DNA from 4 places in the Lysinibacillus sp. GW247-5R2A genome. Region 3 is predicted to be linked to each of the others. Evidence: riboswitches for the same ligand, from Rfam matches in the RefSeq annotation. Region 3 holds a riboswitch; each other region holds the start of a gene.

Region 1 (5,840 bases), on a different contig from region 3:
AACGATTAATCCTCATTGATAAGCAAGGAGTGACTGGCAAGAAAACGGAATACCATTCCATCCCCTATAAAAATATTGTCCATTTTTCAGTAGAAACGGCTGGTACATTTGATTTAGATGCGGAGTTAAAAATATGGGTATCAGGCAGTTCATTACCCATCCAAAAAAACTTCAATAAGGCGACCAATATTTATAAGGTGCAAAGTGTTTTAGCACAGTATGTTTTAGGCTCGAATTAATGGTATACTATCGTATCAAAAGCAAAACCCATCCAAAGCCCGCCTATATGCGAGGCTTTTTTTGTGCTTAGAGGGAAGACCATATTGTTAGATGTAGTTAAAAGTATATGGAAACTTTCGTATTACATATATTTTTGCATTAAAAGCAATTTATGATATGTCAGAGGTATTTATCTAAGAAAAAAGTTGCTCGTTTTTACTACCTTAGGTAATATTATCCAAAGGGGGATTTTTATGTTGGAAGAAAAAAGAACATGTGAGGATATAAGAACTAAATTGATGCTCGATTTGCAAAGAATAGAGAAGGACGAGTATCAGTTACGCGAAGGTGAGCAGCATCAAGATTACGTCCCTTTGTTACTTCAATTTATCGGTGATCCTCAGCCAGAATTACGAGATAATCTCATTTATCCGATGTTTTATATGTGGATAAAGGAAGAGAATAGGTTCAGTGAAGAGGAGTTGCGTAGCTTCTTATCTGTTTTGACTGATAAGAACCATTTGTTTTATCATATCGGCAGCGAGGAGGATCAGTCAGTTTTTACAAGGACATTCTCTGCCTTGCCTATCGCTTTGATTGTCCAACGCCATAGACAAAATCCATTTTTCACTCAAGTGGAGATTGAGCAATTATTACATACAATGCTCCGTTACTATAAAGAAGAGAAGGATCTACGAGGTTACCTTTCAGAAGGAGGCTGGGCTCACAGCGCGTCTCACGGTGCCGATGTTCTTGCCGAGCTGGTGCAGTGTAAAGAGTGCAGCACCGTCATGCGGGGTGAGATTCTTGTCGCTATTTCTGAGAAGCTCAATAATGGTAGACATATTTTTAGCGATGAGGATGATGAGCGATTGGTCAACATCGTGGATGGGATCATTGACAATGAGCTACTTCCACATCAAGAAATCGTAGATTGGATTAGTAGCTTAGCGCAATGTTGTACTTTGCCGAGAAGCCGCAGTCAGGTAATTACCCGCGTAAACAACAAGAATTTTATACGTAGTCTCTACTTCAGAAGAGGCCAAGATAGCCGACAGAATGAGCTTCACACGGTCATGCTTGCTACGGAGGCAAAATTAAATAGATTTTCTATTCGTTAAAAGAACGTGGAGGCATTCCCAAAAGGTTGGTACGCCACTATTTAAAAAAGACACGAAAAAGACAGTTAAAAGAGCGCCTTGTTTATACTAAAGCCTTTTTTATTTTGATTTTTCGATTTAAAATCAATGATTATTTTATGATATTCATTTTATAAAGTATTTAAGTAGTCACCATATGAAGAATGATGCGATTATGTATATCGATGATGATGAAATTATATTCCACTGGGATGATAGGGCACGTTCAATCTGTTCCGAATTAGATACAGCAGAACCTATCGAATTGCTAGCGACCTTGCACAATCACCTAAAGTAATAACTTAAACTGAAACATACACGCGCCAACGAGTTGAGTCCTCCGTTTTGCACCAACATGATGGACAATAATTATGCTAGAGTCAGTGCCAGCTATGAATATGAAGGATCGTTGCGCCGACAGTGATTATTGAAAACTAGGTGCCCAAATTCCTAGTTTTTCTATTCTAATAAGCAGAATATTCTTTAATGGAATAGGAAAATCCATCATAAATATTGAAGAATGATATTATATAATGCTATGGAAAGTCCTAAAATACTAGCTTTCATTTTAGCTGGATGATTTTTTTTACTCCGAAACAAGTAAAAGAATACTACTATAAATCCTAAAGGAATCCAAAGCTGAAAGATACCATCTTTTGTGCTGCGAGAAAAGATTGGTGCAATGTAAGTACTAATTAGAAAGTAAAAGTAAATAGTAAAACGTCTTGTTTCTAATTCCTTGCTCCACTTTACTAAAAAGAAAATAACGATGATTGCGATAATTGTAATTTGTAAGGGTGGTAGAAAAACAGAACCGCCACCAAATTTAAATTCCACTATGTATTCCCTCCTTTGTTACAGTATACCACCATTTATAGTAAAAATTGTGTTGTTCAAGGGAATCGCATCCGTAAACGTGTTTGAGTTCGGGTATATATAGTAGCGAATTTAATGCCTTCATTTCGCAATATGACGTATTTATCATATGAAAGCTAGAACGTTTAAAACAAAGGAGAATTTACGAACTAGCTTTAAAATAGTGCAAAAAACTCCTTATTTCGTAATTGGCTATAGCTGAAAAAGAACGCGATTTAATCTTAGAGCTAACGCAAGAAGGTAAAACAATTGCAAAACAACGCGATGATTTTTGGGAAGGTAGACCAAAGAAATTTGATAAGAAACTGTTAGACACTGCAATGCAACTATTGGAATCGAATAGTTGTAATGAAGTCGAAGCAAAGCTGGGAATTTCAGTCGCAACTTTAGCGAGAAAAAGAAGAAAACGAAAAGCGAAATTGATTAACGATTATGCAAATAATCTTGATTGATTTTTTGCGTTGAAAGTTCGTGACTCAAAAGCCTCTAGGCTGATTGGTGCTTTCTAGTCTTATTACTTTGCACATAACCTATTTATATTGTTAAATAATGGATTTTTCAAATGGATTGTTAAAATTCAATTAACGGAACTGGTTCGTTGAAGAAGTGTGAATAGTAAAACCTTGTAGGGAGGGGTGAGAAAAATCGTTGAAAAAATAGAAACGAATAGTAAATCTATAATTTCATTAACTCTTGGCATTCTTTCAATCATAGTTCCACTTATTGGATTAGTTTTTGGGATTATTGGAGTAGTTTTATCAAGAATAGCAACAAAGGAAATTTCTAAAAGAAATGAAAATGGTAGAGGGCTAGCCATTTCTGGTTTAATTTGTAACGTGATTGGGATTATCATTCAAACCTTTGCAGTATTGTCTATTATTGCATTTTATTCATTAACCAGTATAAGTTAATATTGCAGGTTCTTATTTACTAATAGGTGCTTTAGCTTACTAGTAGACCTCAAAAAATGTCTCTATAACTGGGGCGGTTAATCGCAAACTACAGTATTGGCAATGATGATCGTCATAATTTTTATATAGTAAGCGTATTGTAATCTAAAAATTAGTAGGAATGCATGCGATTTAGCCGTATGAACGCATTATGAGGCAAAAGAATAACAAGTAAAAAGTGTCTTTTCAATCTGAGTTAAATAGATTGCAAGATAGTAATATAGAAACTGGAAGATTTTATGTTATTTGACATCGGAAAAAGACTACCTTACAATTGAGTTTAATAGTCTACAAGGAATGTATAAAACACAGCATTCCTTCACAACTGAATAGCGTGTAGTACTAGGTGTAAATTGCGTGCAATTTGCTTAAAAGGGAAGTCGGTGTGAATCCGACACTGTCCCGCAACTGTAAATGTGAGCGACTTTTCAGCAACCACTGTCAAATGATGGGAAGGGGAAAAGTGGCGATGACCATGAGTCAGGATACCTGCCTAGTTACGAGTACACACCATAAACCTACGAGGAATAGGAGGTGGCATGTTGACAAAACAGAATGCTCTGTTCGTCACAGTACGTCAAACGCCCAAAGTTCATGAAAGGGTTCACTTTAGAACTCCTTCGCATTTACTTAGGGTTTGTTTGGCATTGTGTGATGAAGCACATTAAAGCGAAGGATTTCCTCAAACATAGTAGGAAGTCCTTTTTGTTTTGAAAATATGTACGCAAAGGGGATGCACAGAGGATGAATATTCATGCAACGACAACACAGGAAACACCTTTTGTAGATATGACGATTTGTAAGCAGCCACGGACAGAAATTGCCAAGAAAGCGAAAACAAGAATGGTGGTCGAATCACTAATTGATCAATTATTAGCAACGAAACTGATTCGCAACGATCGCTTTTTTGAGCAAATCTTATATAATAAAGACATTATTTGGATACAAAATGGGGAGGTAGAGGGCCATCTTTTTGCTCAGGCGAATTTAACAGATCAACTGAAAACGAAGACGAATAGCTTTATGATGTATATGCCAACGAACCCTATTGTTTATGAGGTGAATGGGGAGCAGTACCACTTAATTACACGCATTGATTCAACACGAGCAAAGCCTAATCTTGACCGTCTTTCACAGGAGCCCAATCCAGTGTTAAGCGCTGCACGTGTCAATGATTTACTATGCTCAATTGTCATACGTTTTTATGAAACGTATATGAACGATTTAGAGCAAATTCCTCATCAGGATAAACTAATTGCATTTGCGCAGCAGGAATACACGCAGTTTCTTCAAGCCGTTCAGGACTTAAATGATTTTCACTTTAATTGGCATCCACGCGGGAACGGCCACGAGCTATTATTAACATTAATTGATCAGCTACAAATATTAAAAAGTCAGCCTGGAAAAGTAGTTATCGACTTCACGAATACGCAAGGTTATGTGGTGGTTGAACCTGCCTATCCGGTGCACAAGCCTTCAAAGAAAGCTGTTGGTGCCATATAAAAGCAAGCCCTCCATGAAGCGGAGGGCTTGCTTTATTTTTTGTATGGTTATTCTACCTTCATCTGAAATACTAGTCCAACAGATTTTCCGTGCTAGTACATGAAACTTAGCTCTGACAATGCATGGCTGCTTGCGCCTCTTGCCAAGGGACAGAATAGCCTTTGCCTTTTGCGCAAAAAATGCTGGAAGAACTGTATTCAGGGTCGGCATTTTTATCATAACCTATTTGAGTTATTACTTCTTCTGCATTATGACACACATCATAGCCATCAAATTGAAGGGTAAGCGCACCTTTCCCATTTGTATAGGCGGCAAAAATTGTGTTATAGCTCATGAAGGTCGCTACTGGTGCACGTCCTGTTAATACAACGTCTGTTTCAGTGAGTACAGGGTCGTCGAAGGTGCCAGCAGCCTGTTGAATGTCGGTCATCATACGGCCAATAAAGTCATTGGAAGCCTTCATTTTAAAGCGATAATAGGGCTCAAGTAGGACGTTCTGTGCTTGTTCCAGTCCTTGGCGCAGTGCTCGGAAAGTGGCTTCTCGGAAATCACCGCCAGACGTATGCTCATTATGTCCACGTCCCGTTAAGAGCGTAAAATGAATATCTGTTACTGCGTAGCCTGTGAGTAAGCCGTGATGATCACGTTCAAACAAGTGCTTTTCTACGAGGCGTTGGTTGCCCACTGATAAATCATCTGCATGACAGGCATTGCTAAAGGTAATGCCTGTCCCACGTTCATTCGGCTCCATTAATAAATGAATTTCTGCATAATGCTTAAGTGGTTCAAAATGTCCGTAGCCTGTAACGGTTGTCGCAATTGTTTCCATATATAATATTTGTGGCTCTCCAAAAGTGATGTTGAATGTAAAGCGCTTCAATAATACTTCAATCAGTACCTCTAGCTGAATGACACCCATTATATGCACATGGATTTCCTGAAACTTTTCTTGCCATACGACACGCAAAGAGGGCTCCTCGGCCTCTAATAGACGGAAAATCCTTAATACCTCTTTAATATGTTGCTCACCCTCATATTGAACTTTTGCCTGTAATGTAGGGACCAGCTCATAGGGCTGTGATAGCATGTTACTGCCAATGCGATCGCCAATGTTTGCCTGGCTGAGCCCTTTAACAGCGAAGATTTCACCAGC
Region 2 (5,840 bases), on a different contig from region 3:
CACCTTTTTTCACACAGTTTGTAATACCTTCTTCAATATTAGGAGAAGCAAATTCAAGGAAGCATGTTTCCACTAAATATTGTTCATCAATGCGAGATTTCATTTGCTCGATAAATGTACGCACCTCATCATTTCCTGCTGCTAAACGGCTGCCATGGCCAACAAATAATATAGCTTTCATCTCTTTTCTCCTCACTAGTCGCCGCACGGAGCTGGCTCTATTTTTATTTTGGAAGACATATCTTGATACGTAAAATGCAATATCTTTTTCACCCGCTTGAAGTATTTAAATAGACGTTCGTTTGGATGCGCATTAGCTTTATATTCTTCAATAATATCTGTAATTAACGGGATTAATTGATCAGGCTCCAAACCTTCTACAACAGGCTGTGCTGCATGAGCCGTACGTCCGACTGGTTTCGCTCCAATAAAGACATCAAATTTACTTTTGCGATAAACAATGCCAATATCATCAAACACGGCTCGATAACAAGCCATCCCACAGCCATTGAAGCCAATATTTAACGTTTTCGGTAATGACATACCGCCAAGCTTTTCTTGAATTTCCTCCGCATATGGAATGGAATCTGCTTTTTCACCGTAGCAAAAATCGCAAGCCTTCAACGACAACACATCACCAATTGGTGCTAATAAAAAGCCTACTTCCTGTAATTTCTCAGTGATACGTTCAGGCGTTGTTGTAGGTATTTTTAAATGGATTTGATGATCTGGTGTATATTCCATTGATCCTTCTTCTCCTACAACCTCTGCTAACGTCATCATTTGCTGTGGTGTGAAAAATTTATTGGCCACGCCAGGGCTCACTGCCAATTCAAAAATTGATTCTATTTTTTGTTGTACAAGCTTTGGCGTAGCCTTGATAGCACTTGTTCCCTTTACCATTGCAAGCGCCGCTGTAGCCATTTCAAGTGCTGTTTTTTTCGGCTTTGGCATAACGGCTATACTGGGTTTATTCATTCTCCCTGCATTAGGGTCTGCCGCAAAGTCATTTCGTGCTGTTCCTGTCTCTTGATTCATCGCCCATGGCTCATTTTCTTCCCGTAAGCGTTGATGTGGACGTAATGGCTGTTTTTCCTCGCCAAGTGTATATTTACGTTGGTAGCCACGCGGTGTAATCATTTTATTATCATAGAAGAACGTAGATGAGTTTCCGATAATAACCGTTGTCAGCATACCAATATCATGTTCCAGCATTTCTGCCAATGTCGTCATCGTCACTTCCTGACGTTCTCGATAGGCACTTTTTACAAGTCCTACGGGTGTGTCAGGAGAACGATATTCTAAAAGAATTCGTTGTGCTTCGACAATTTGTCTTGTACGGCGACCACTTTTAGGATTGTATAAAGCAATAACAAAATCGGCCATAGCTGCGGCTTCCACACGCTTCGCAATTAAATTCCACGGCGTGAGATGGTCACTTAAACTAATGGTACAAGCATCATGCATAATGGGTGCACCAAGTAAACTAGCACATGAATTGATAGCTGAAATACCCGGGACGATCTCCACTTCAATACCAGTTGCCTCTGTCCAGCCTAGCTCAATTAATACTTCATACACTAATCCCGCCATACCATAAACGCCCGCATCTCCACTCGAAATGACCGAAACAATACTTCCTGCTTCTGCTTGACGAACGGCCTCCTGAGCACGTGACACTTCCTCTGTCATACCTGTACTGACAATGGATTTTGCGCTGACTAAATCTTGAATCAGCTCAACATAGGTTTTATAGCCTATGATCATATCACTTTGTTGTAAAGCCTCTACTGCACGTGTCGTAATATGCTTAAAGTCTCCAGGCCCAAAGCCTACTACGAAAATTTTCCCTTTTTGCGCCATGTTTTTACCCCTCTTTCACCTTTTCAATCCCTTTAATGGCTGTCGTTTGCGCTGTTCGCTGTAATGTCCCTTCTCGAAGTGTAAAAACATGATCGTTATATAAGGAATCATGATGCAAATCCTGTACAAGTGTTCTCGCATGCTCCGTTGATGGTACACGATACCAATTCCCCTGAGGGTAAGCAATCACAACACAAGCATCCTTGCATCGTCCATTACAGCGCGTTCTTGTCGTATGTATTTCTTTATCTAGTGCGTTACGCTGTATTTCATCTCGTATAGCTTGGGTAATTTCCTCCCCATCCTTGTTCATACAGCTACTGCCATTGCAAATAAAGAGATGTGTTTTCATCCCCTCTAAATTCCACGTTGTCATCTTATATCTCCCCTCATTTGCTTTTGGAAAAAAGAAAAAACCTTTACTCTGCCGAAGAGTAAAGGTTTGTAGAAGCCAAATAAAAACGAATAGATTGAAAGACAGATCCTCGCTTTTGCTTCAACTTCTCCCTCCGAAAAGTTTGCATGCACAATCTGATAAGCAGGTTTCCTGACTTAAGCTTCATTTTACTGTCGCACCTTCCCTAGTTTGCCCAGGTGGCATTGCGATTTCATCAGCTATTACAGTAGCGGGGGCTGTATTGGACTTTCACCAATTTCCCTATTATCTCGAGTTCTTCGAGCACTTATCGACGTTTTATATGAAATTTTTAATCGTATTTATAATAGAAAACTGTCTTAATCATATCTTATTATTTTAAAATTTCAATATTTCTTTAAAAAATCATGACAAATTTATCAATTTCATAGGAGGGTTGAAAGCTATTAAAAAATTGAATTTGCCCTCTTTAATCCTAAAATACGTTAGTTATCAGAATTTTCGACATTGATATTCTATTTTTAATTTTTCATAAAAAAAGTATAGCATATTTATGGAAATTCGTGATACACTTTGTCGTGAAATCTCACAACTTACAATTTTTCGGTGTAAAATGCTCGTCATTTTGCTTAAAAGGGAAGCCGGTTTAAGTCCGGCGCGGTCCCGCCACTGTAATAGGGAGCTTTATAGAACATGTCACTGTCCAATGGATGGGAAGACCTATAAAGTGTTGAACTAGAGCCAGGAGACCTGCCGACAATAAGTGATCGTTTCAGCCTACGAGGATAGGTGTGCGGCTTAGCAAATGAAAATGTTATTTGCTTTTTTAGCTATGCACTTTTCCAACAACGGAAAAGTGCTTTTTTATTACGCACGCTACATTCTAAAAATCTATTTACAGTTTGGAGGAAGAAAATTGAAGCTGTCTTGGTGGAAACTTAGTTATTTTCTATTGGCTTTTTTAATGGTGCCAAAGCGTGCCTTCGCCATGCATATCATGGAAGGTTTTTTACCAATCGAATGGGCGATTTTTTGGTGGGTAATCTCCATCCCATTTATTATTTTAGGATTGCGCTCTATTCGTAAAACAATTGAAGAAAACCCTGAAACAAAAATGATTCTGGGGCTGTCCGGTGCGTTTGCCTTTGTCCTATCAGCCTTAAAAATCCCTTCAGTTACAGGGAGCTGCTCACATCCAACAGGAGTAGGTCTCGGAACAGTCTTATTTGGACCGTTAGCGATGAGTGTCATCGGGACAATTGTTTTATTATTCCAATCTTTACTTTTAGCACATGGTGGGATCACAACATTAGGGGCTAATGCTTTTTCGATGGCTATCGTAGGCCCGTTTATCGCCTACTTTGTATTTAAAGGGGCGCAACAAATGGGGTTATCGTTTTCATTAGCTGTTTTCTTTGCGGCCATGCTTGGGGATTTAGGTACATATGTGGTGACTTCCGTTCAATTAGCACTAGCCTTCCCATCTGAAGTTGGAGGCTTTATGGCTTCCTTTACAAAGTTCGCAAGTATTTTTGCCTTAACACAAATCCCATTAGCTGTGAGTGAAGGAATATTAACAGTTATTGTCATGAACTTCTTGAAAAAATATAATATTAGCGAATTAAAATCTTTACGTGTTTTCTCTACAAAGGAGGCGCACTAATATGAAACGAAATTTATTACTTTTAGCCATCGTGGTGCTATTGGCCATTATCCCTCTTTTCGTCCAAAAGGGAGCAGAATTTGGAGGAGCCGACGGTGAAGCAGAAGCAGCCATTGGGGAAATCAATGCAGAATATGAGCCATGGTTTGATAGTTTATGGGAACCACCTAGTGGTGAAATTGAAAGCTTATTATTCGTGCTACAAGCAGCTATTGGTGCTGGTTTTATCGGCTACTTTATTGGCTATATGCGTGGCAAGCATAAAGAAGGTTAAGGATTATGTTACTCATTGATAAGTATGCGTATCTCAATAAGCTAGCGTTCGTTCATCCGCTAGAAAAAATGATATTTTCATTAGGACTACTTTTATTCACGCTTATTATGAGAGATGAACGACTTTCACTCATTACATTTTTTGTAATGAGTGCTTTTATCATTTGGGGCGCGAAAATTCCACTAAACTATTATGCGAAGCTATTATTACTACCTTGTTTTTTCTTATTCACAAGTCTCTTATCCATCATTATTTCGATAGCGCCAGCAGCGCATACATTACCAGCCCATATGGGGGCATTTACGTATATGAACTGGACAATTTTTATTGGGAGAGCCAGTATCGCTACCGCCCAGCAACTATTCTTTATTGTACTTGGCAGTATAAGTTGCTTATATTTTTTAATTTTAACGACATCAGTACAAGGAATATGTTATGTGCTCCGACAATGGCGGCTCCCTACTTTATTAGTTGAGCTAGTAGAACTCACCTATCGTTTTATTTTTATTTTTTTAGAAAGCATGCAAAAAATTCATTTGGCCCAGCAAGCCCGGCTTGGCTACCACTCACCCATGCAATGGTTACGTTCAGTATCCATGCTAATTGCCGCGTTGTTTATTGAAATGTTTCAGCGCAGTCGAGAGCTTAATCATGCCATGCAGGCCCGTGGTGGTGAAACTGTTTATTGGCATGAAACGGGCGCCTATAGCAAAAAAAACTGGCTTGGCATGACGGCTATGTTTTTATTCCTCATCATATATGGAGGGTACTTCTCATGACAGCATTTTATTTTAAACTTAACAACTTGTCGTATGCCTATGCAGATGGTACGAAGGCTTTGACAGATATTACATTAAACATTCCAAAAGGGAAAAAAATCGCTATACTCGGTCATAATGGAGCAGGAAAATCCACTTTATTTCAGCACCTTAATGGTATTTTGAAACCAACAGCTGGGACCATTTCATTTGATGGGGAAAAGCTTCAATATACTAGAAAGGCATTAAAGGCTCTCCGCCAACAGGTTGGAATCGTCTTTCAAGATGCTGATAATCAGCTTTTTTCAGGAACTGTTAAGCAAGATATCGCCTATGGTCCAATGAATCTAGGATGGTCTACGGAAAAAATTGAAGAAAAAATAGCTTGGGCTATTGCACAAACTGAAGTGACAGAGCTACTAGATAAACCCATTCACTTTTTAAGCGTAGGGCAGAAAAAGCGTGTCGCCATGGCAGGTGTATTAGCGATGGAACCGACTGTCCTTTTATTAGATGAACCAACGGCGGGTCTTGATAGCTATTACGCTACACAAGTTTTTCAATACTTAGCCAAAGTAGAAGACCATGAAAGAACGATTATTCTTGCGACTCACGACATTGCCCTTGCCTATGAATGGGCCGATCAAATCATTGTTATGGAGGCAGGAAAAATTATTTATAATGGTGACCCTGTCGCCTTATTTTATGAAGAAGAATTGCTAAAACGGGCACATCTTGAACGACCATGGGTATTTGACATGGCTTTGGCTCTACAAAAAAAGAAATTATGGCAAGAAAATATTTCAGTTCCTCGCTCTAAGCATGACTTACTGCAATTGATTGAACAGCTATATGTAGAGGTGTAATGGGTATCATCCATAAAAAGTAACGGACAGTTCGTTTTAA
Region 3 (5,840 bases):
ACAATAGAGAGAGGCTAAATTCATATCATGTAATACCATCACTACCGTTAAACCACACTCTACAGCTTCCTTCCGCACCATATCTAAAATTTGCCGCTGATGGGCAATATCTAAATGATTTGTTGGTTCATCTAGCAGTAAAATTTCCGCAGTTTGAGCAAGGGCCTGTGCAACAAAAACTCGTTGCTGTTCACCACCCGATAAAAATTCCATCGGTGTATGCTCATAACGTTTTATGCCTGTTTGCAGCATTGCATGTTGAACTGCTTGCTCATCTTGCTCAGACCAACTTGAAAAAAACCCTGATTGATGTGGATAACGTCCAAGCGAAATAGCTTCTCTTACACTGTTTGAAAAAGCATTCGCATGGAGCTGTGGTAAAACAGCCATTTTTTTTGCTAAAGCACGGGCATTGTAGGAAAGAATGCTTTGTCCATCAATAGAAATCATGCCCTCAACTGCTGGTAGAATACCACTCATTACCTTTAATAATGTTGATTTCCCACTACCATTTGGCCCTAAAATGCCAAGAATCTTTCCCTTTTCAACTGTAAAGCTTATATCCTTGACGATCGGTACGTCTTCATAACCACCTGATAGATGTTCAACAACAATCACGCCCGTACCCCCTTGCCCCTTCGTTGCTTATAAAAAATATAGGAAAAAACAGGCGCTCCAATAAATGCCGTAATGACACCAATAGGCAGTTCCCTTGGCAAGATAATGGTTCTTGCCACTAAATCACAAATAATAAGTAATGTTGCCCCATTAAAAAATGATAGTGGGAGTAAATGACGGTGATCAGAACCCCAAATCATTCTTGTCATATGCGGTACAACTAACCCTACAAAGCCAATTGTGCCTGAAACAGCAACTGCTGCTCCAGTTAGCATGGAGCCACCTACTAAAATCAAATACTTACTTCGCTTTACATTAACACCTAAATGCTTCGCTCTTTCTTCCCCATATAACAGAACATTAAGCTCACGTCTCTGTGTCCACAGCATAAGGGAACCAACAATGACAAACGGAATAATCATTTGAACATACGGCCAACCACGCATAGAAACAGAACCGAGTAGCCAGCCGATTACTTGGCGCAGCTCCTCTCCCGATAAAGCAATCATTAACGAAATTAACGATCCTAAAAAGGAACTAAAGATAACACCTGTTAAAATCAGTGTTTCCATCTTTAAAGAACGGTCCACTACTCTAGCAAAGCTCATCACAATCACCATTGTAATAATCGCACCTATCATGCTAAAGGTAGGTAAGGCATACAAACCTACAACAGGTATAGAAATATTAAAAAAGATTGTCATGACTGCGCCGACAGAAGCACCCGATGAAATACCTAATGTATATGGATCTGCTAATGGATTTTTGAGCAAGCCTTGGAAAGCCGCTCCCGCAATGGCGAGAGAAGCTCCTACTAGCCCCGCTAAAAGCACACGGGGCAAGCGAATTTTCCAAAAGATATTGGCAGCTGTTTCATCAACTGATTGATTCCACAGTACTTCTATCGGAATATGAACAGAGCCTATAGCGACGCCACACCAGATGCTAATGATAAGAAGCGTACATGTTAATACATAGGCTGTTGCTACTTTTTTCACTTAAATACCTCAGGGTAGATAGCTTTTGCTAATTCCTCAAGGCCATCCGCCAAACGTGGTCCCTGACGGCTTGTTGTGCTTTCATCTACTTGCACAATAGCATTATTTTTTACTGCATTAATTGTCTCGAAACCTGCACGCTTTGGTATTTTTGTTAAAATATCAGGTACATAACTATATGTCACCACGATGACATCTGGATTTTTTGTGATAATTTGTTCTGCACCAATTTCATACCAATTATCACCGTCTGCTGCTACATTTTTTGCATGGATCATCTCCAGCATTGCGTTCATAAATGTGCCTTGACCAGCTGTATAAATATTAGGTTCATCAGAGGCTTCTACAAAAACGTTCTTAGGTTCAACGTCTTTCACTTTCCCTTGAACCTCATCCACTTTCGCCTTCATGTCAGCAATGATTTTTTCAGCTTCTGATAATTTCCCTGTAGCACGCCCAAGCTGTTCAATCGTTGTATAGGTTTCATTAAAATCTTGGGCATTTTTCACAACAAATACTTTCACGCCCGCCGATTCTAGCTGTGCTATGGCCGATTCCGAAAGAGACATGCTAGATTCATGTGCAAAAACGATATCTGGCTCTAAGGCAATAATTTGTTCAATATTGTATTCCATGCCACCAACCTTATCCTTTTCAGCTACCTCTGGTGGATAATCGTCGTTGTCAGTAACCCCTACGATTTCATCCTTTAAACCTAGGCCAAACAATATTTCTGTATTACTTGGAATTAGTGACACTATTTTTTCAGGAGGAGCCTCTAGTGTAATATCCTTCCCAATAGCATCCGTTATAGTCATAGGGAATGTTGCTGCTTCCGTTTTAGATGTCTCTTGTTGTGTTTGCTCTTCTGTAGGTGTGGAATTGTCTTTTTGCGCCTCTTGTCCACAAGCCGCTAGCAACCCTATCGTTAAAAATGCCGATACCCCTATTTTCCAAAATTTCTTCATGTGAATCCTCCTTCGTTGATTTGTGCGTTCATGTGTTAGAAATATTCCTCCATCAAAATAAGACCCCTCATCTTCGAATGATGAGGGGTCAAAATCGCACCAAAAAACTGATACAAAATCCACCATCCTATCCTCGTAGGCTGTCATGTCTATGCTATAAAGGCAGGTCTCCTGGCTTGTGCTCATTACGTTTTTTCAAGCCTTCCCGAAATCTTCAGTGGCATCATTTGAAAAAACTCACACTTACAGTGGCGGGACCGCATCGGAATTACACTGATTTCCCTTTTCACTTTACATAAGTAAAGAACCTTTATACTATTCAGTTGATTTTATTATACATGAAATTAAAAAAAGTCGCCTCTATATCAAGGCGACTCCAAGGGTTATTAGACGATTTCAGCAAAATACTGTACGGTTTTCATCGGAGCACCGATCGTTCGTAATGACCAAGTTTGCTCTAAATAAACATCCGCTAGTTTGTCATATTTCCCACCAAATTTCTGTGCCCACTCAACGGCTACGACACTTTCATATAATTGGGCCATTTTTTTGGCAACATCCTTTGCTTCAAACGTTTTTGTCGCTTCATCGAGAGTACTAAAAATTTGTAAGGTTGCCGATAGTTTAGTTAATTGCTCTTGAACGATTTTCACTAATGAATGGTCTGTTAATACTTCTAATCGCTCGCTCATCTCTTGAACAAACAATTCATGTGCCCTGTATTTATCCACTAAGCGAATAAGCTCCAAAGCTAGTATATTAGCCGTACCCTCCCATACCGTCAGCACTTGCGCATCTCTCAATAAGCGTGGTGTTACAAAGTCCTCAATATAGCCATTCCCGCCATGTAGCTCAATTGCTTCACTTGCATAATGGACCGCCTGCTCTGCCGTTTCCTTTTTCATAATGGCAATATATAAACGGTTCATGATGGTGTCTTGCTCTGTTCCCTGACCACTTGTCACTTTATCGTATAATTGAATAAGATCAAAAATCGTAGCTACTTCTACATGCAGCTTAGCGGCATATTTACCCAATGTATCCTGGATCATAGGATACTGTGTTAAAGGTTTACCAAATGCATATCGATTTGACACATAATGCTTCGCCTCTAAGAAGCCACGGCGCATAATGCCAATAGATGCCACAGCATTACAAATTCTTGATAAATTAAGAGCCTCCAGCATATAATAAATCCCTTTATTGTGATCACCAACTACATACGCGAGTGCTCCATCAAACTCAACCTCACCAGATGGAACGGCTTTCACACCTAATTTATCTTTTAGTCGTCGAATACGAAGATGGTTAGCCGATCCATCTTCATTACGCCATGGAACAGCAAAAAGAGTTAATCCTTTAGAGCCTGCTTGTGCACCCTCTATTCGTGCCAATACCATTGCAACCCCACACATCCCTGCATTGGAGGCGAAATACTTTTCACCATAGAGGCGGTATTCATTCCCCACAAGTTTTGCTTCTACTACATTCGCACCAACATCTGAGCCTCCTTGTCGTTCCGTTAAAAATGTCGCTCCCTCATATAGCTCCCTATCGCCTGTTGCACAAACATGCGGTAAAAAGCGCTTCTTAACTTCTTCCTCTGCATAATGGTCTAATAAATAGGCAGTAGCCATCGTTAATGTCACAGGGCAATAAAAACCGGGCTCCGCATGTGACAGTAAATAACCTTGCGCAAAACTATAGACATAATTCCCTTTGTGACCTAGTTGGGGAATATCTTTATGCACATAGCCAACAATCCCCGTATTATATGTCTCTTCGATTGTTTTTTTGTAGCCGTCATTGACCCATATCTCTGAAACCTCTTCACCGTAGGCATTATATCTTTGAAGGCGAGGCTCTCCTTGTCGATCAGTATGTTTCGCCCTCACGTCTATAGCACCCGCACATAGCTCACCAAAGTCCGTCAATTCCCGATGCGCATAAGATAAAAATTCTTTATCCAGCATCATTTCCAACACCTTTTGAAGCGTATCATTATCTGTAAAAAAATTGCTTGTGCCTGCTATTTCCTGTTGTAAAACTCTCATACTATCTCACCTCTTGTCCTTTCAAAAATTGTTTTAAAATTTTGCCTGACGCATTCCTTGGTAGCGCTTCCACTTTTTCAAAAATACGCGGTATTTTATACTTAGCAAGCTGTCCCTCTAAATAATCTTTTAGAGCCTCTTCATCAATATCCTGTTTAGCGGAATACACAGCCTTCACTGTCTCTCCCCATTGTGGATGTGGAACACCAACCACTGCCGCCTCAAATATTCCCTCAAAGCTTAAAAGGCAATCTTCAATTTCTTTCGGATAAATATTGACCCCACCCGAAATAATCACATCTTTTTTTCGATCAACAATCCAAATAAAGCCATCTTCATCCTTACGAGCTAGATCTCCTGTTTTTAACCAACCGTCTATAAAGGCCGCATTGGTTGCCGCTTCATCTCTGTAGTAGCCAAGCATATTACCCTCACCAAATAAAACGATCTCCCCTACTTCTCCTGCTGGTACATCTTCGCCACTGTCGTTAACAATACGTATCTCTGTACCTAAAGGTGCTCGCTGTCCAATACTCCCAGCCTTTCCTTCATGCTCCTTGCCAAATAACAATGATCCACTTGGTCCCGCCTCTGTTAATCCATATACACATGTTAAATTAGTTGTGCGGAAGGACTGTTGAATGAACCGAACCTCATTTTCAGATAAAGGTGCACCTCCATACACCCACCATTTCATGGAGGACAAATCAGCTGATTGCAATCTTGGCAACTGTGCTGTTAATAAATAAGCAACAGGTGCGCCAAAGAAATGGGTCGTTTTTTCTTTTTCAATGGAATCTATTAATAAGTCTGGTGTAAAAGTTGGCGTTAACACATTTGTAGAGCCTACAAAAACACCTGCCATTAAAAATAAATGCAATGGAGCCGAATGAGTTAATGGCATCATTAGCAATATACGGCTTTCAGGCTTGACCTCCATTTCAACCGCAATCATTTGCGCAACCGTTAAAATATTACGATAGCTAAACAATACGCCCTTTGGATTCCCAGTTGTACCTGATGTGTACAAAATAGTCGAAGCATCATCCTCGTTCAACTGACATTCAATCGTTTGGGCACTGGCACTTTGAATGATTGTTTCAAAATGAAGCCAGCCAGTTACTTGTTGTCCTGTTTTAATTTTTAACGGGATTCCGGCAATATGCTGGACTGCCGCAAAAATGGCTTCATGAGCAATAATC
Region 4 (5,840 bases), on a different contig from region 3:
AATTATTTAAACTGTATGGTTCGTATTCATGAAGATCAGTAAGCCATTCCAAAACAGTTGGAGTGGCTTTTACTTTTCTCATCTCATAAATATCTATGTAAAATGGAGAGTGGGTTCATTTTCATAAAATAGATAAAAAGAGTTACTTTTAAAAAGTGAATAGATGTACTTCAACTAACGATGCTTAGTCGGTATATCAACCATGAAAACGAAAAATTTGACGAGAAAAAACTTAATAGATATTATAGATATGTTAAGTCCTTAATAGAGTGATTAGACCCAATCAGCTAAACTGTATCTTTTTTTATTGAGATCAATGCCTCATATATTATTGGCTTAACAAATGAAAAGAAAAAGATATCATACATATAATTTACGATGTCTTTTGCCTTAATTACAGATATTGAAGGTCTGTAATATATTGTGATGTGGAGGGAAATAATGATGAATCAATACGATTGTATAATTATAGGTGGAGGCCCTGCTGGGTTAAGTGCTGCCTTAACATTAGGAAGAGCGCGCAGAAAGGTTGCACTAGTTGATAATGGAACAAATAGAAATCGTGTAACTCAGGAGTCACATGGTTTTTTAACAAGAGATGGGATAAAGCCACAAGAATTTAAGAATCTCGCAAGTAATGATATAGAATCTTATCCTTCTATAACAATGATGGATCAAACCGTCATCGAAATAATTAAAGATGATATAACTGGTTTATTTCTAGTCAATACTTCGGAAAATAAATCTTATGTATCTGAAAAAATACTGTTAGCTACTGGAATACAAGAGGAATTTCCACTCCCACAAATCAAACAATATTATGGTAAAAGTTTGTTTAGCTGTCCATATTGCGATGGTTGGGAGCTGCGAGACAAGCCATTGGCTATCATTGCAGAAAACGAGGAGCATATTAGTCATATGACGAAATTGGTTTTTAATTGGTCACAGGATTTAATTGTTTTTACGAATGGTCATCAACTTTCTGAAAAGGTTCAAAATGATTTTGAACATAAGAAAATTAAGGTGTATACAAATGCTATTAAAGATTTACATGGGGATGATGGTAACTTATCTAGTGTTGAATTAGAAACAAGTGAGAATATTTTTAGAGCTGGTGGATTTGTTGTGCCAAGTTTTTATCGTCCCAATAAATTTGCTAAACTACTAAATTGTCAAGTTGATGAAAATGGAACAGTTATGACTGATGGTGCTGGACGAACAACTGGGGCTGGAATATATATTGCAGGTGAAACGGAAAAGGGTGGTCCCTCTTCTTTAATGATTGCAGCTGCGGAAGGCTTTAAGGCTGCTACAAGCATAAATATGGATATAACAATAGAAAGATTTTAAATGATGGTTAGCTGATGAGTCATATAAAATTCATCAGCTATTTTTAATAGAACTAATCGAGCTGGCGGAGAATGAACTTGAATATGTTATACTATAAATAACTAGAAAAGGTACATATTCATTGTAAATTAGTTGAAAAGGGTAGAACGGTTGAGCACATTTTAGTAGTTGTCGTTATGTTTTGTCGAACGAAAATGTGTCATTCTCGTAAGAGAGGGGTCCTACTTTAGACTAGTACAATAAAAAAATCTACGAAGATAGGATGTATGGAGTAGGATGCGAGATTTACATCATACTCAGAGTTTTACACATAATTGCATCTTTACTGTAAAGGAAAGATGCCTTTTTTATGTATAAAATTACTAGGGTGGCTACGTTTTTAGGTAAATAAGTGACTATTATTTTATTTTCTATTTTTTAATAAAAAAATGCTATCGCATTCATGCTTATATTTTTAGTTGCTTATATTTTAGTTCGTTCTTACAAGGTGATGTCAGAAAATATGAATAGTCTCAAATTGATGAACTTTTATTTCTCGATTTACTTTTTATACAAAGGATGGTACACTTAAAACTATCGAAAAACAATATATTGTGTTCGTTTTGTGTAGGTACTACTATATGTAGTTTAATAGGGAAGTTCGGTACTAGTCCGACGCTGTCCCCGCAACTGTAAAGCTGACGATGATTGTAACCACTGTGCATACGCATGGGAAGGAAATCAGAGATTGAAGCAAAGCCAGGAGACCTGCCTATATAAAACAAATTTATCATTTCTTCGGGGATTAAGAGATGGGAACGTCCGTATTTTTAGTATGTTAACGTTTCCATTTAAGCTATCTCTCTAGAAGAGGTAGCTTTTTTATTTTGTGAAAAGAGGGATTACTATGAAACTTTATACGAAAACAATCTGTCCAAAATGTCTATGGGTAAAATCCGAATTACAACGAGCAGGACTTGAAGCAGAAGTTGTTAATATTGATCATGATGAACAAGCGAAACAAACAATTATAGATGCAGGTTTTTTAAGTGTGCCTGTTTTAGAGGTGGATGAAACATTTATAGGTGATGTTCAGGAAATTGTTTCTCGTATTGAGATGATCACACTATGATCGTTTACGCTAGTCGTACAGGAAATGTCCGTAATGTTGTTTCTAAATTAAGGGCAGAATCTATTGAACTCTCTGAGGAATTAAGCTTGAATAAGCCTTATCTTTTAATTACATATACAGATGGCTTAGGTGATATTCCAGCAAAAGTGCAACGTTTTTTAGAAAAAAATAGAGATTTTTGTAAAGGGGTAGTTGCTAGTGGCAATAGTAACTTCGGACATACTGTATTTGGCGGTGCTGGGGAGAAAATTGCTACTACCTATCATGTACCCTTAGTGAGGAAATTAGATTTGCGTGGCAATCAAACAGATTATGAAGCAATACAAACGTTTTATGAAACGAGGGTAATGGGATGAAAACTTATTTAAAGCTTAATAATGACGTACTGAATCGTTATAGTACAACGGGACTACTAGAGCTAGAAAAGGACCGTGAGGCTACTCGCCGCTATTTTTTAGAATATGTCAACGTACGTTTACGTTATTTTATAGATATAGAGGAAAAAATCCGCTATTTAGTGGATGAGGGTTACTACGAAAAAGATTTTATCGACATGTACGAGATGGATTTTATAAAGAAGCTGTACAAGAAAGCATATGATTATAATTTCCGCTTCCCATCATTTATGAGCGCAAGCAAATTTTATGACAGCTATGCTATGAAAAGTCGTGATGGAGAAGAAATATTAGAAAAATATGAGGACCGTATTGTCATTATTGCCCTGTACTTAGCACATGGGAACACTGTATTAGCCAAACGTTCTGTTGAAGCAATGATGGAAGCCTATCAGCCAGCAACACCTACTGCATTAAATAGTGGAAAAAAAGCCCGTGGTGAATTAGTAAGCTGCTTTAAATTATCAATGGATGACTCTATGAATAGTATTGCTGAAAATATTGGCTATTGTTTAGAGCTTTCACGCCTAGGCGGAGGGGTCGGGGTTAACTTAACCGATTTACGTCCTTTAGGTGATCCAATTAAAGAAATACTAAATCGTGCAAGTGGTGTTATCCCAGTTGCAAAATTATTAGAAAACTCATTTAGTTATTCGAATCAGCTCGGTCAACGAAATGGCTCAGGAGTTGTTTATCTAAATATTTTCCATGCAGATATAGAGAATTTCATTTCATCAAAAAAACCAAATGCTGATGATAAAATTCGCCTCGCAACACTATCAACAGGAATTATTATTCCAAGTATTTTCTTCGATCTGATGAAACGCGATAAAGATATTGTGTTATTTAGTCCATATGATATTTTTAAAGAATATGGTAAACGAATGTCGGAAATTTCAATTTCAGAAATGTACTATGAACTACTTGATAATCCTAAAATCCGTAAAATTAAACGTTTGAATGCGCGTAGACTCTATACTGAGGTGAAAAAAGCTCAATTTGAATCAGGTTATCCTTTTGAAATTTTTGATGATAATGTCAATGAAGGACATCCACTAAAAAATATCGGTCGCGTAAAAATGTCAAACCTATGTACTGAAATCCTGCAAGTTCAAGAAACTAGTGTCATTACAGATCAAGATCAGCCTAACGAATATGGGTTAGATGTGTCATGTAATTTAGGGTCCATTGATATTCATGCAGCGAGTAAAGTAAATGATTTTGAAACATTAATCGATACAGCTATGTACTTATTAACAAATGTGTCACAAATGACATACATCAAAAATGTCCCATCGGTTGCGAAAGCGAATCGATTAATGCACTCAGTAGGGCTAGGTTGTATGAATCTTCATGGACATCTTGTTACGGAGGGCATTATGTATGGCTCGAAAGACTCTATTGATTTCATGGACCGCTTTATGGAAGCAATGAACTATTATTCTCTTAAATCATCGATGGAAATGGCTAAAGAAAAAGCAGAAACGTTCTACCGATTTGAAGATAGCGATTATGCTTCAGGTAGCTATTTTGATCAATATGTAAATAAGAATGATGAAGAGCTATCGCCAGCAGTGTTAAAAGCCCTTGGCAACATTCCAATTATCACTAATAAAATGTGGGGATTATTAAAGGAAGATGTTATGGAATTTGGTCTATTTCATTCCTATCGTTTAGCGATAGCACCAACCGGCAGTATTTCGTATATTCGTAGCTGTACGGCATCCATCTCTCCTTGTACAGAGCGTGTAGAGGTTCGTGATTATGCAGATAGTCGCACGATTTATCCAATGCCACATTTAACAAATGAAAACAGTCATTTATATGTAGAGGCCTATGATGTTGATCCTTATGATTTAATTGATTTATACGCAGCTTCTCAAAAACACGTTGACCAAGGTATTTCAATGACTCTTTATGTCACTGACAATTGGACAACAGAACAACTAGCTAAAGTATACATTTATGCATGGGTAAAAGGGATTAAGTCCGTTTACTATGTTCGTCAACGATTACAAAGCTTAGAGGAGTGTGTAGCATGTCAAATATAGTGTATGAGGCAGTCAACTGGAACAAGGCAACAAGTGAACTTGCCCAAATTTTCTGGGACCAGCAATGGAAGCAAATTTGGTTTCCTGAAGAAATTGCAGTGAGTAAAGATATTAAGCAGTGGAAAAGTTTTGAGCATCAGGACACATATAAAAAAGTGTTTGCGGGACTAACTTTGCTTGATACCGTTCAGACGAATATAGGGATGAATCGTGTTGCTGCTTATACAGACGATTTACAGGAAAAGGCTGTATTAACCGTTTTTGATGCATTTGAGGCAATACATGCTAAATCATATTCTTATATATTTACAACGCTTTGTACAAACGAGGAGATAGACGAGCTCTTTGAATGGGTAAAGAAAAATGAATATTTACAATATAAGGCAAATAAAATTGCGGATATTTATAATAGTATAGAAGAAGGGGACTCTGAGAGCTTATGGAAAGCGATGTTTTCATCCGTTATGCTTGAATCTTTCCTTTTCTATTCTGGATTTTTCTACCCATTATATTTAGGTGGGCAAGGTTTTTTAAGAAACAGTGCTGAAATTATTTCTCTCATTTTGCGTGACGAATCCATTCATGGCGTAGCGGTAGGGTTTTTCGCTCAAAATCTATATAAGCAATTTTCTAAAGAAAAACAAGAAGCCTTACAATTATGGGGTTATGAATTATTGCTGGATTTATATCAAAATGAAATGAAATATACCGAGGATATTTATGCGGAGACAGGATTATCGCCTGAGGTAAAAGCCTATGTGCGATATAATGCTAATAAGGCCTTAATGAATGTCGGATTTGAAGCCATGTTCCCAGAAGAAGAAGTGAATCCGATCGTCATGAACGGGATTCGTAATGAGGGCTCCACATATGATTTCTTTTCACAAAAGGGGGCTACCTATGCCAAAGCAAAAGTAGCGCCAATTACAGATG

The links. Region 3 has a riboswitch for cobalamin ahead of AC07YC_RS18965 (ABC transporter substrate-binding protein). Riboswitches for the same ligand answer to the same signal wherever they lie in the genome.
Region 1: another riboswitch for cobalamin. It lies ahead of AC07YC_RS16560 (hypothetical protein); the one in region 3 lies ahead of AC07YC_RS18965 (ABC transporter substrate-binding protein).
Region 2: another riboswitch for cobalamin. It lies ahead of AC07YC_RS09805 ((2Fe-2S) ferredoxin domain-containing protein); the one in region 3 lies ahead of AC07YC_RS18965 (ABC transporter substrate-binding protein).
Region 4: another riboswitch for cobalamin. It lies ahead of AC07YC_RS01340 (glutaredoxin family protein); the one in region 3 lies ahead of AC07YC_RS18965 (ABC transporter substrate-binding protein).

Annotation. Positions count from the first base shown of each region.
Region 1 is NZ_JBWKZL010000011.1:13,943-19,782, reverse strand. Features, by position in the region: gene AC07YC_RS16585 (PH domain-containing protein) at 1-239, shown strand, start outside; gene AC07YC_RS16580 (DUF2785 domain-containing protein) at 519-1,340, shown strand; gene AC07YC_RS16575 (hypothetical protein) at 1,863-2,195, opposite strand; gene AC07YC_RS16570 (hypothetical protein) at 2,423-2,686, shown strand; gene AC07YC_RS16565 (DUF4190 domain-containing protein) at 2,870-3,145, shown strand; cobalamin riboswitch at 3,512-3,695, shown strand; gene AC07YC_RS16560 (hypothetical protein) at 3,929-4,687, shown strand; gene AC07YC_RS16555 (GTP-binding protein) at 4,794-5,840, opposite strand, start outside.
Region 2 is NZ_JBWKZL010000005.1:157,456-163,295, forward strand. Features, by position in the region: gene AC07YC_RS09795 (sirohydrochlorin chelatase) at 1-181, opposite strand, end outside; gene cobJ (precorrin-3B C(17)-methyltransferase) at 196-1,863, opposite strand; gene AC07YC_RS09805 ((2Fe-2S) ferredoxin domain-containing protein) at 1,868-2,239, opposite strand; cobalamin riboswitch at 2,384-2,565, opposite strand; cobalamin riboswitch at 2,827-3,011, shown strand; gene AC07YC_RS09810 (energy-coupling factor ABC transporter permease) at 3,156-3,902, shown strand; gene AC07YC_RS09815 (energy-coupling factor ABC transporter substrate-binding protein) at 3,904-4,176, shown strand; gene cbiQ (cobalt ECF transporter T component CbiQ) at 4,182-4,955, shown strand; gene AC07YC_RS09825 (energy-coupling factor ABC transporter ATP-binding protein) at 4,952-5,800, shown strand.
Region 3 is NZ_JBWKZL010000013.1:72,749-78,588, reverse strand. Features, by position in the region: gene AC07YC_RS18975 (adenosylcobinamide amidohydrolase) at 1-618, opposite strand, end outside; gene AC07YC_RS18970 (FecCD family ABC transporter permease) at 615-1,616, opposite strand; gene AC07YC_RS18965 (ABC transporter substrate-binding protein) at 1,613-2,584, opposite strand; cobalamin riboswitch at 2,729-2,911, opposite strand; gene AC07YC_RS18960 (acyl-CoA dehydrogenase family protein) at 2,971-4,638, opposite strand; gene AC07YC_RS18955 (class I adenylate-forming enzyme family protein) at 4,640-5,840, opposite strand, start outside.
Region 4 is NZ_JBWKZL010000001.1:277,844-283,683, reverse strand. Features, by position in the region: gene AC07YC_RS01345 (NAD(P)/FAD-dependent oxidoreductase) at 445-1,350, shown strand; cobalamin riboswitch at 1,942-2,119, shown strand; gene AC07YC_RS01340 (glutaredoxin family protein) at 2,237-2,461, shown strand; gene nrdI (class Ib ribonucleoside-diphosphate reductase assembly flavoprotein NrdI) at 2,458-2,817, shown strand; gene nrdE (class 1b ribonucleoside-diphosphate reductase subunit alpha) at 2,814-4,907, shown strand; gene nrdF (class 1b ribonucleoside-diphosphate reductase subunit beta) at 4,895-5,840, shown strand, end outside.